DNA from 4 places in the Proteus terrae subsp. cibarius genome. Region 1 is predicted to be linked to each of the others. Evidence: predicted binding sites of a transcription regulator. Region 1 holds the regulator's gene; each other region holds the start of a gene.
What was found. Region 1 encodes PurR, which represses purine synthesis genes. Its sites were predicted from a motif close to CANGCAAACGTTTGCNTG; they were not measured.
Positions count from the first base shown of each region.

Region 2: glyA (serine hydroxymethyltransferase) is a predicted target of PurR. The motif match lies at 1,543-1,560, and genes of this name have one in related genera.
Region 3: rbsD (D-ribose pyranase) is a predicted target of PurR. The motif match lies at 859-876, and genes of this name have one in related genera.
Region 4: cvpA (colicin V production protein) is a predicted target of PurR. The motif match lies at 1,166-1,183, and genes of this name have one in related genera.

Region 1 covers NZ_CP047349.1:1,654,530-1,656,740, forward strand. The annotation lists gene punR (DNA-binding transcriptional activator PunR) at 1-218, shown strand, start outside; gene purR (HTH-type transcriptional repressor PurR) at 245-1,270, opposite strand; gene cydH (cytochrome bd-I oxidase subunit CydH) at 1,539-1,622, shown strand; gene sodB (superoxide dismutase [Fe]) at 1,760-2,211, opposite strand, start outside.
Region 2 covers NZ_CP047349.1:2,594,162-2,596,372, forward strand. The annotation lists gene GTH25_RS12150 (3-phenylpropionate MFS transporter) at 1-85, opposite strand, end outside; gene glyA (serine hydroxymethyltransferase) at 178-1,431, opposite strand; gene hmpA (NO-inducible flavohemoprotein) at 1,798-2,211, shown strand, end outside.
Region 3 covers NZ_CP047349.1:696,484-698,694, reverse strand. The annotation lists gene dxs (1-deoxy-D-xylulose-5-phosphate synthase) at 1-536, shown strand, start outside; gene rbsD (D-ribose pyranase) at 887-1,306, shown strand; gene rbsA (ribose ABC transporter ATP-binding protein RbsA) at 1,314-2,211, shown strand, end outside.
Region 4 covers NZ_CP047349.1:2,492,472-2,494,682, reverse strand. The annotation lists gene folC (bifunctional tetrahydrofolate synthase/dihydrofolate synthase) at 1-410, shown strand, start outside; gene dedD (cell division protein DedD) at 400-1,053, shown strand; gene cvpA (colicin V production protein) at 1,239-1,730, shown strand; gene purF (amidophosphoribosyltransferase) at 1,761-2,211, shown strand, end outside.

The DNA.
Region 1 (2,211 bases):
AGTGCTTGTTAGCGGGATTATGCGTTGGAATGGTGCCTTGGCACCGTGCTGAACCTTTAATTGAACAAGGTAAGTTGGTAACTTTGCAACTGGCACAACCATTGCCAGACAGCCCATGCTGCCTGACGTGGGTCGATAAAAGTGAATCACCTGCTTTGACATGGTTGTTAGATTATCTTGGAGATAGCCAAACCTTAAATGAGGAATGGCTTCGCTAGAAATCAGGTAGCTAAATAAATATGAATTAACGACGGTAGTCGATAAAAGGACCGTCAGCAACTGAACGGCGCTCAACTAATCGTGGATGAACTTCGATTGTTTGGGCGTCTTCGCGTTTATTGACGATACGATCAAGCAACATCGATAATGCCATTTGACCTAGACGTTCTTTTGGCTGGTGGACGGTTGTTAGTGCGGGTGTAAAATAGCGTGCATTTCGAATATTGTCATAGCCAACAATAGAAATATCTAAAGGAACACGCAGGCCAAGTTCATCCGCAGCACAAATTGCACCCATCGCCATCACATCACCACCACAAAAGACAGCAGTCGGTCGATGTTTTTGGTTTAGCATTTGGTACATAGCTTTATAGCCAGATTCTGGCTCAAAGTCGCCTTGTACAATCCATTCGTCTTTGACTGTGATTTTGGCTTCTTCCATGGCTTTTAAGAAACCTTGTAAGCGGCCACCACCTGTATTACGTTCTAATGGGCCTGGGATAATACCAATATCACGATGACCTCGCTCAATAAGGTAACGACCCGCAATATAACCACCATGGAAAGCGTTATCGATAATGGTATCTGTAAAGTCGCCACGCGCTTTACCCCAATCCATGACAACCATTGGAATATTGCGATAGCCCTCTAAAAGAGTAAGAAGGTGATCGGGATATTCAGAACACATGACTAATAATCCATCAACACGTTTTTGTGCCAGCATCGCTAAATAGGCTTTTTGTTTATCGAGGTTATTATGTGAATTACATAAAATCAGTGTGTACCCTTTGCTGTAACAACTATTTTCAACAGCTTCAATCACTTCAGCAAAGTAAGGAGCTTCACTGGACGTGGCTAACAGGCCAATAGATTTGGTGTGATTGACTTTTAAACTACGCGCAACGGCACTAGGTGAATAATTTAATTCTTTTATAGCGGCCCAAACTGCTGCCCGTGTGTTCTCAGCAACAAAACGTGTTTTGTTGATCACATGAGAAACAGTCGTGGTTGATACGCCTGCGCGTTTTGCCACGTCTTTTATTGTTGCCATGGTGTGGAAAACTCCTGACCTTCATTGGTCTCTTTTATCTAATTTTATGGTTTAACTGCCAGTATAGTCATACATAGGGCAAACACTGGCAATAATTTAGCGATTAGCTGTGAATTTTGTATGATCTAGCTCAAAAGTGAAAGTATTAATCAATGTTATAAATTGTGCACTGGTCGCTATTTTAGCAAATTTTGATATGTGATAATAATTAACCATGACAAGGTTATGGTTAAAAATGTGTATTATAATCATTTTGAGGGAGAAATAGATGGATACGGATCTGAAATTTGGTTTGAGTACAGCAGTAGCAGCGCTTGTTATGATTGTTTTATTTTCGACTATGTTGTTCTAATCACTGCTTTATAGAATATTCGATCAATTTAAATAATAGATTATCGAATATCTGAATATAACAAAGGGCTCAAGGCCCTTTGTTATTTTGTCACCAAAAATGAATCTCAATCACTCACCTTTGATTATCAAGCTCAATTAAGCCAGGTTAGCTTCAACAAATGACCAGTTAACCAGTGCCCAGAACTCTTCTAAATATTTAACACGTGCATTACGGTAGTCGATGTAGTAAGCATGTTCCCATACGTCTACTGTTAACAGTGGTTTGTCTGCCCCTGAAACTGGAGTTGCAGCATTAGAGGTGTTAACAATTGCAACTGAACCGTCAGCTTTTTTAACTAACCAAGTCCAACCTGAACCGAAGTTTTTAGCTGCAGCATCATTGAATTGCTTTTTGAACTCTTCAAAAGAGCCAAATGCTTTGTTGATAGCATCAGCAATTTTACCTGTTGGTGCGCCACCTGCATTTGGTGCTAAGCAGTTCCAGTAGAAAGTGTGGTTCCATACTTGAGCAGCATTATTAAAGATACCGCCATCAGTAGATTTGATGATTTCTTCTAAAGATTTGCTTTCTAAATCAGTACCTTTAA
Region 2 (2,211 bases), 940 kb from region 1:
TGGACCAAAAGGGTAAAAAGATGCCGTATGAAAAGAAATAGGTAAAATAATCTAAGGCAAGCCACAATGTTGATGGAATAACCATCCAATCCCCCATTTTTAAGATGCAAAAAAACCCGCCAAGAACAAGTTCTCGAAGCGGGCTTGTACAACGGGTTTTATTATATCGTTACAAACTTATGCGTAAACTGGAAATTTAGCGCAGATATCCAAGACTTTTTGTTTCACTTTCTCAATGTTCGCTTCATCATTGATATTATCAAGGACATCACACATCCAACCGGCTAATTCACGAGCTTCCGCTTCTTTAAAACCACGACGTGTAATCGCTGGAGAACCGATACGAACACCAGAAGTTACAAATGGGCTACGAGGATCATTTGGTACGCTGTTTTTGTTAACAGTGATATTTGCACGACCCAGTGCAGCATCTGCATCTTTACCTGTAATATCTTTATCAACTAAATCTAATAAAAACAGGTGGTTTTCAGTTCCGCCAGACACTACTTTATAACCGCGATCTAAGAAAACTTCTACCATTGCTTTCGAGTTTTTAGCAACTTGTTGCTGATAAACTTTAAATTCTGGCTCCATAGCTTCTTTTAATGCAACCGCTTTACCTGCAATAACATGCATTAAAGGGCCGCCTTGAGAGCCTGGGAATACAGCAGAGTTCAGTTTTTTATAAAACTCTTCATCGCCACCTTTAGCAAGGATAAGACCACCGCGTGGACCTGCTAAGGTTTTATGGGTCGTTGTTGTAACAACATGTGCATGAGGAACAGGGTTAGGATAAACACCTGCTGCAACCATACCCGCAACGTGTGCCATATCAACAAATAAGAATGCTCCAATGCTGTCTGCGATTTCGCGCATTTTAGCCCAATCGACCATACCAGAATAAGCAGAGAATCCGCCAATGATCATTTTTGGTTGATGTTTTTTAGCTTGAACAGCGATGTCTTCGTAATCAATTTTACCTGATTCATCAATACCATAAGGTACGATGTTATACAGTTTACCAGAGAAGTTAACTGGTGAACCATGAGTTAAGTGACCGCCTTGTGCTAGGTTCATACCTAAAACGGTATCACCTGGTTTTAACAATGCCATATAGACAGCGGCATTCGCTTGAGAGCCTGAGTGAGGCTGTACGTTAGCATAATCTGCACCAAATAATGCTTTTGCACGATCGATAGCCAGTTGCTCTACAACATCCACATACTCACAACCGCCGTAGTAACGTTTACCCGGATAGCCTTCAGCATATTTATTTGTCAGCTGAGATCCCTGCGCCTGCATAACACGAGGACTGGTATAGTTTTCAGAAGCAATAAGTTCGATGTGCTCTTCTTGACGAGTCACTTCACCTTCCATTGCATTCCATAATTCTGGATCGTAATCAGCAATATTCATTTCACGTTTTAACATTCACATCTCCTGACTCAGCTAACTTCACTAAAGACAAACTCCCATGCGGGAGAAAGAATGGCATACAGTGTAAACTCTTTTTCTTCATTGAGATAGCCCCTAATGAAAAAATACGCAATCGTTTGCCATCCAACTATAACAGCACATTATTACTTTTTAACAACCTCATTTTATCCTGTACTTATTCCCCTTTTTGAGGCACATCTCGCCTTATTTTGCAAACACCCCGCATCATTCTCTAAGAATTGAGATTTTTTGTTAAAAAATAAAAACAGAGATTTACAAAATAATCAAAAAGAGATAAGTTGCATATTAAATACAATTTATAAAAATTCACAATAAACTGAAAATTTTTCAGGAGCAATTATGTTAGATGCACAAACTATCGCGACAATTAAATCGACCATCCCTCTCATTGCTAAAACAGGCCCTGCATTAACCGCCCACTTTTATGACCGAATGTTCTCTCGCCATCCAGAATTGAAAGATATTTTCACCATGAGCCATCAAAGCAGTGGTGCGCAACGCGAAGCCTTATTTAATGCGATATGCGCTTATGCGGCGAACATTGAAAATTTAGCCACCATATTGCCTGCCGTTGAGAAAATTGCACAAAAACATGCCAGTTTAAATATTCTTCCTGAGCACTATCCCATCGTCGGCGAAAATTTATTAGCAACAATTGATGAGATGTTTAATCCTGGGCAAGAAGTATTAGATGCTTGGGGTGCCGCTTATCAAGTATTGGCAGATGTCTTTATCAATCGTGAAGAACAAATT
Region 3 (2,211 bases), 960 kb from region 1:
CTAATATGGTCATTATGGCACCAAGTGATGAAAATGAGTGTCGCCAAATGCTTCACACCGGTTATCACTATCAAGATGGCCCTGTTGCAGTACGTTACCCAAGGGGCTCGAGTATTGGTGCGCAATTACAGCCACTCAGCCCACTGCCTATAGGTAAAGGTATTATTCGTCGCCAAGGTAAAGGCATTGCTATTCTAAACTTTGGTACATTACTACCTGAAGCGTTAGAAGTAGCTGAAAAACTTGATGCAACTGTGGCTGATATGCGTTTTATCAAACCTCTTGATAAATCCCTTATCCTTTCTCTGGCAGAACAGCATAATATGTTGGTAACACTAGAAGAGAATGCCATTATGGGTGGCGCAGGCAGCGGTGTTAATGAGTTATTGATGCAAGAGCGTTGCTTAGTACCTGTCTTAAACTTAGGTATACCTGATCTATTTGTACCACAAGGTGGACAAGAAGAAATCAGAACTGACTTAGGATTAGATGCTGAAGGTATTGAAAAATCAATTAAAGCCTATCAAGCTAACTGATTGAATTTAAATAATTAAAAAACCTCTCCTAATTAACTATAGGAGAGGTTAATGTATTTTTCAGACCGAAGTTTACCTACTTTTATATACTGGTTTACACTTTCACACCTCATATTTTCCCATCCATTATAATCTTGTCTGTTATCACATTTTTATGAAACTCATTGAAAACAACCACTTTCCTCATTGAATCCATTCAGCGTTAATTTATTCAATCAGTTAGATTTTTCTTTCTTTTTGTTTACCAACGAAACGTTTCGATCATGCTCACAATATGAATAAATCAAACTTGTTTTCCCACCTTTCTTTTCTACTATGTAGACAGCGAAACGTTTCGCTGAGGAGGAAATATGAAAAAAGGTGTATTACTTAATAGTCCTATTTCGAGTGTAATTTCACGTTTAGGACACACTGACAAAATCACTATTGCAGATGCCGGATTACCTATTCCCTCCTCTGTTGAACGTATTGATCTTGCGCTCACTCAGGGTATTCCGGACTTTATGTCCGTGTTGCAAACAATCACTCATGAGATGCAAGTTGAAGCCGTGATGCTGGCGGAAGAAATTAAAACCATCAATCCCTCTCTTTTTAATGAAATCCTTTCTTATCTCTATTTATTAGAGCAAGAGCAGAAGAAGTCTATTCAAATAATGTATGTTTCACATGAAGGATTCAAAAAGCAACTTACTGAAAATAAAGCTGTTATTAGAACCGGTGAATGTACGCCTTATGCCAATATTGTGTTGTTTTCTGGCGTGACTTTTTGAGGACAATATGGAACCTTTACTTGAACTTAAAGATATTGATAAGTCATTCCCCGGTGTAAAAGCACTATCAGGCGCGACGTTACGAATTTATCCAGGTCGAGTGATGGCTTTAGTCGGTGAAAATGGTGCAGGAAAATCAACACTGATGAAAGTACTCACAGGGATCTATAAAAAAGATGCCGGCGAAGTGATTTATCAAGGTGAAAGTTGTACTTTTAATGGCCCTAAATCTTCTCAAGAAGCAGGGATAGGTATTATTCACCAAGAGCTTAACCTTATTCCTGAATTAACCATCGCAGAGAATATTTTCTTAGGTCGTGAGTTTACCCGTGCTTTTGGCGCTATCGACTGGAAGAAAATGTATGCAGAGGCTGATAAGTTATTAGCTCGATTAAATCTCGCTTACAGCAGTCACCGTTTAGTGTCTGAATTATCGATTGGTGATCAGCAAATGGTAGAAATTGCCAAGGTGCTTAGTTTTGGTTCCAAAGTCATTATTATGGATGAACCAACAGACGCATTAACTGACACTGAAACTGAATCGCTATTTAGTGTTATTCGTGAACTAAGAGATCAAGGTTGCGGTATTGTTTATATCTCACATCGTTTAAAAGAGATCTTTGAAGTTTGCGATGACGTGACTGTACTGCGAGACGGACAGTTTATTGGTGAAAAAACTGTCGCCTCATTAAAAGAAGACACTCTGATTGAAATGATGGTTGGTCGTAAGTTAGAAGACCAATACCCTCGTATTAATATCCCTCAAGGTAAAACCAAACTCAACGTCATAAACCTCAGTGGCGAAGATGTTCATGATGTCAGTTTCTCATTACATGAAAGCGAAATTCTTGGTATTTCAGGCTTAATGGGTGCTGGTCGTACTGAATTAATGAAAATTATCTACG
Region 4 (2,211 bases), 840 kb from region 1:
GTTTTCAGGTAATTTCTCAACATCCTTTGGTTATCTTTGATGTGGCTCATAATCCTCATGCGGCGGGCTATTTAGCGGAAAAATTATCACAATTACCACAAAAATCTGATACTCAGGTGCGTATTGTTGTTGGTATGCTGGGTGATAAAGATATTGCAGGAACATTAGCGTGCTTAACACCATTGGCTGATAGCTGGTATGTTGCTCCACTTAATGAGTTTCGAGGTGCTTCTGCGGATGTATTAGCTCAACATCTTGAGAAACCAATGGTATTCGATAGTGTTGAAAATGCATGGCAACAAGCAATGTCTGATGCTACTCCTAACGATATTGTTGTGGTTTGTGGTTCATTTCATACTGTCGCACATGTGATGGAACTTTTGGAAAAGGAGAGTGTGAGTGGCAAGTAAATTTCAAAATCGCTTAGTCGGTGCCGTTGTATTGGTGGCAGTAGGGGTTATTTTTTTGCCTGCACTGCTCGACGGCGATAAGAAATATAACGAAGACCAGTTCGCCTCTATTCCTTTAGTACCTAAACCTGGTGATGAGCAAGAAATAGAATCTATCGCCCCGATAGAGCAAACCTCAGTGCCATCTACTCCATCAGAAGGTGCGTCTGAAGGTATGCTTTCTGAAGCGGTGACAGGCGTTGAACAACCTACTGTTACAACACCCGAAGCACCTGCTGTTGTACCTGTTACACCATCAGCACAACCACCACAACAACCAACGTCTACACAAGAGCCTCCTGCTGTGGTTACGCCTCCAGTACAACCACCAGCACCACCAGTGCAAGAAACTAAGCCACCGAAAGGTGAGGCTTGGGTTGTTCAATTAGGTGCGTTGAAAAATGCGGCGAAGGTAGAAGAAATTATTGCGAAAATGCATTTCTCAGGTTATCCGGTATACACCATACCTGCACGTCCAGTTGCAGGGCAAGTGACTCGAATTTATATCGGCCCTAGTGCATCGAAGTCAGAATTACAGGCGATTTTGCCTCATTTAAAAGAGCTTACGGGCTTACAAGGTGAGGTAAGGGCATATAAGCCTTAATTTTTTCTAAACGAGTCATCAGATGAGTGATGTAACAAAGCGTTAACTTATTGCGGCGATTATGATTTTTCATATCGCCGTAAATTATTTTGAAATTAGCGAAAATTAGCATTACGCAAACGTTTTCGTTTTCTGTTAGAATGCTTCCGTATTAATGCGGAGCATCATTATTGGATAAAGAATTTATGGTCTGGATAGATTACGCCATCATTGCCATTATTGGTTTTTCCGCATTAGTCAGCCTGATCCGTGGCTTTGTTCGTGAAGCATTGTCACTCATCACCTGGGGTTGTGGTTTCTTTGTTGCTAGTCAGTTTTATCCTTATCTTGCCGTCTATTTTACCCGGTTTGAAGATGAGCTGGTTCGTAACGGGATTGCGATAGTTACGTTATTTATTGCGACACTGATTGTCGGTGCTGTTGTGAATTATGTGATTAGCTCTCTTGTTCAACGCACAGGGTTATCAGGTACAGATCGTGTATTGGGGGTCTGTTTCGGGGCTTTAAGAGGCGTGCTGATAGTCTCAGCATTACTTTTTGTTTTAGGTGCATTTACGCCTATGGCAGATAGCGCTGATTGGCAACGTTCTGAGCTTATTCCTCAATTCAACCATATTATTAGGTGGTTCTTTGACTACCTGCAAAATGCGTCAAGTTTCGTGTCGGAGAGAATATAACCTCTCCGTCTGGCTGATGAGGATCTATTCATGTGCGGTATTGTCGGTATCGCTGGAGCTAATCCAGTAAACCAATCAATTTATGATGCGTTAACGGTGTTACAACACCGAGGTCAAGATGCAGCAGGCATTGCAACGATAGACGGTAACAACGGTTTCCGTCTTCGCAAAGCTAACGGACTGGTTAAAGATGTGTTCGAAACCCGTCATATGTTGCGTTTAAAAGGTACTATCGGGATAGGGCATGTCCGTTATCCTACAGCGGGTAGTTCTAGTGCATCAGAAGCGCAGCCTTTTTATGTGAATTCACCTTTTGGTATTACGTTGGCACACAATGGTAATTTAACCAATGCGCATTTATTACGTCGCCAATTATTTGAAACAGCGCGTCGCCATATCAATACCACCTCTGATTCTGAAATTCTGCTTAATGTATTGGCATATGAATTAGACCGTTTTGACCATTTCCCTCTTGAACCTG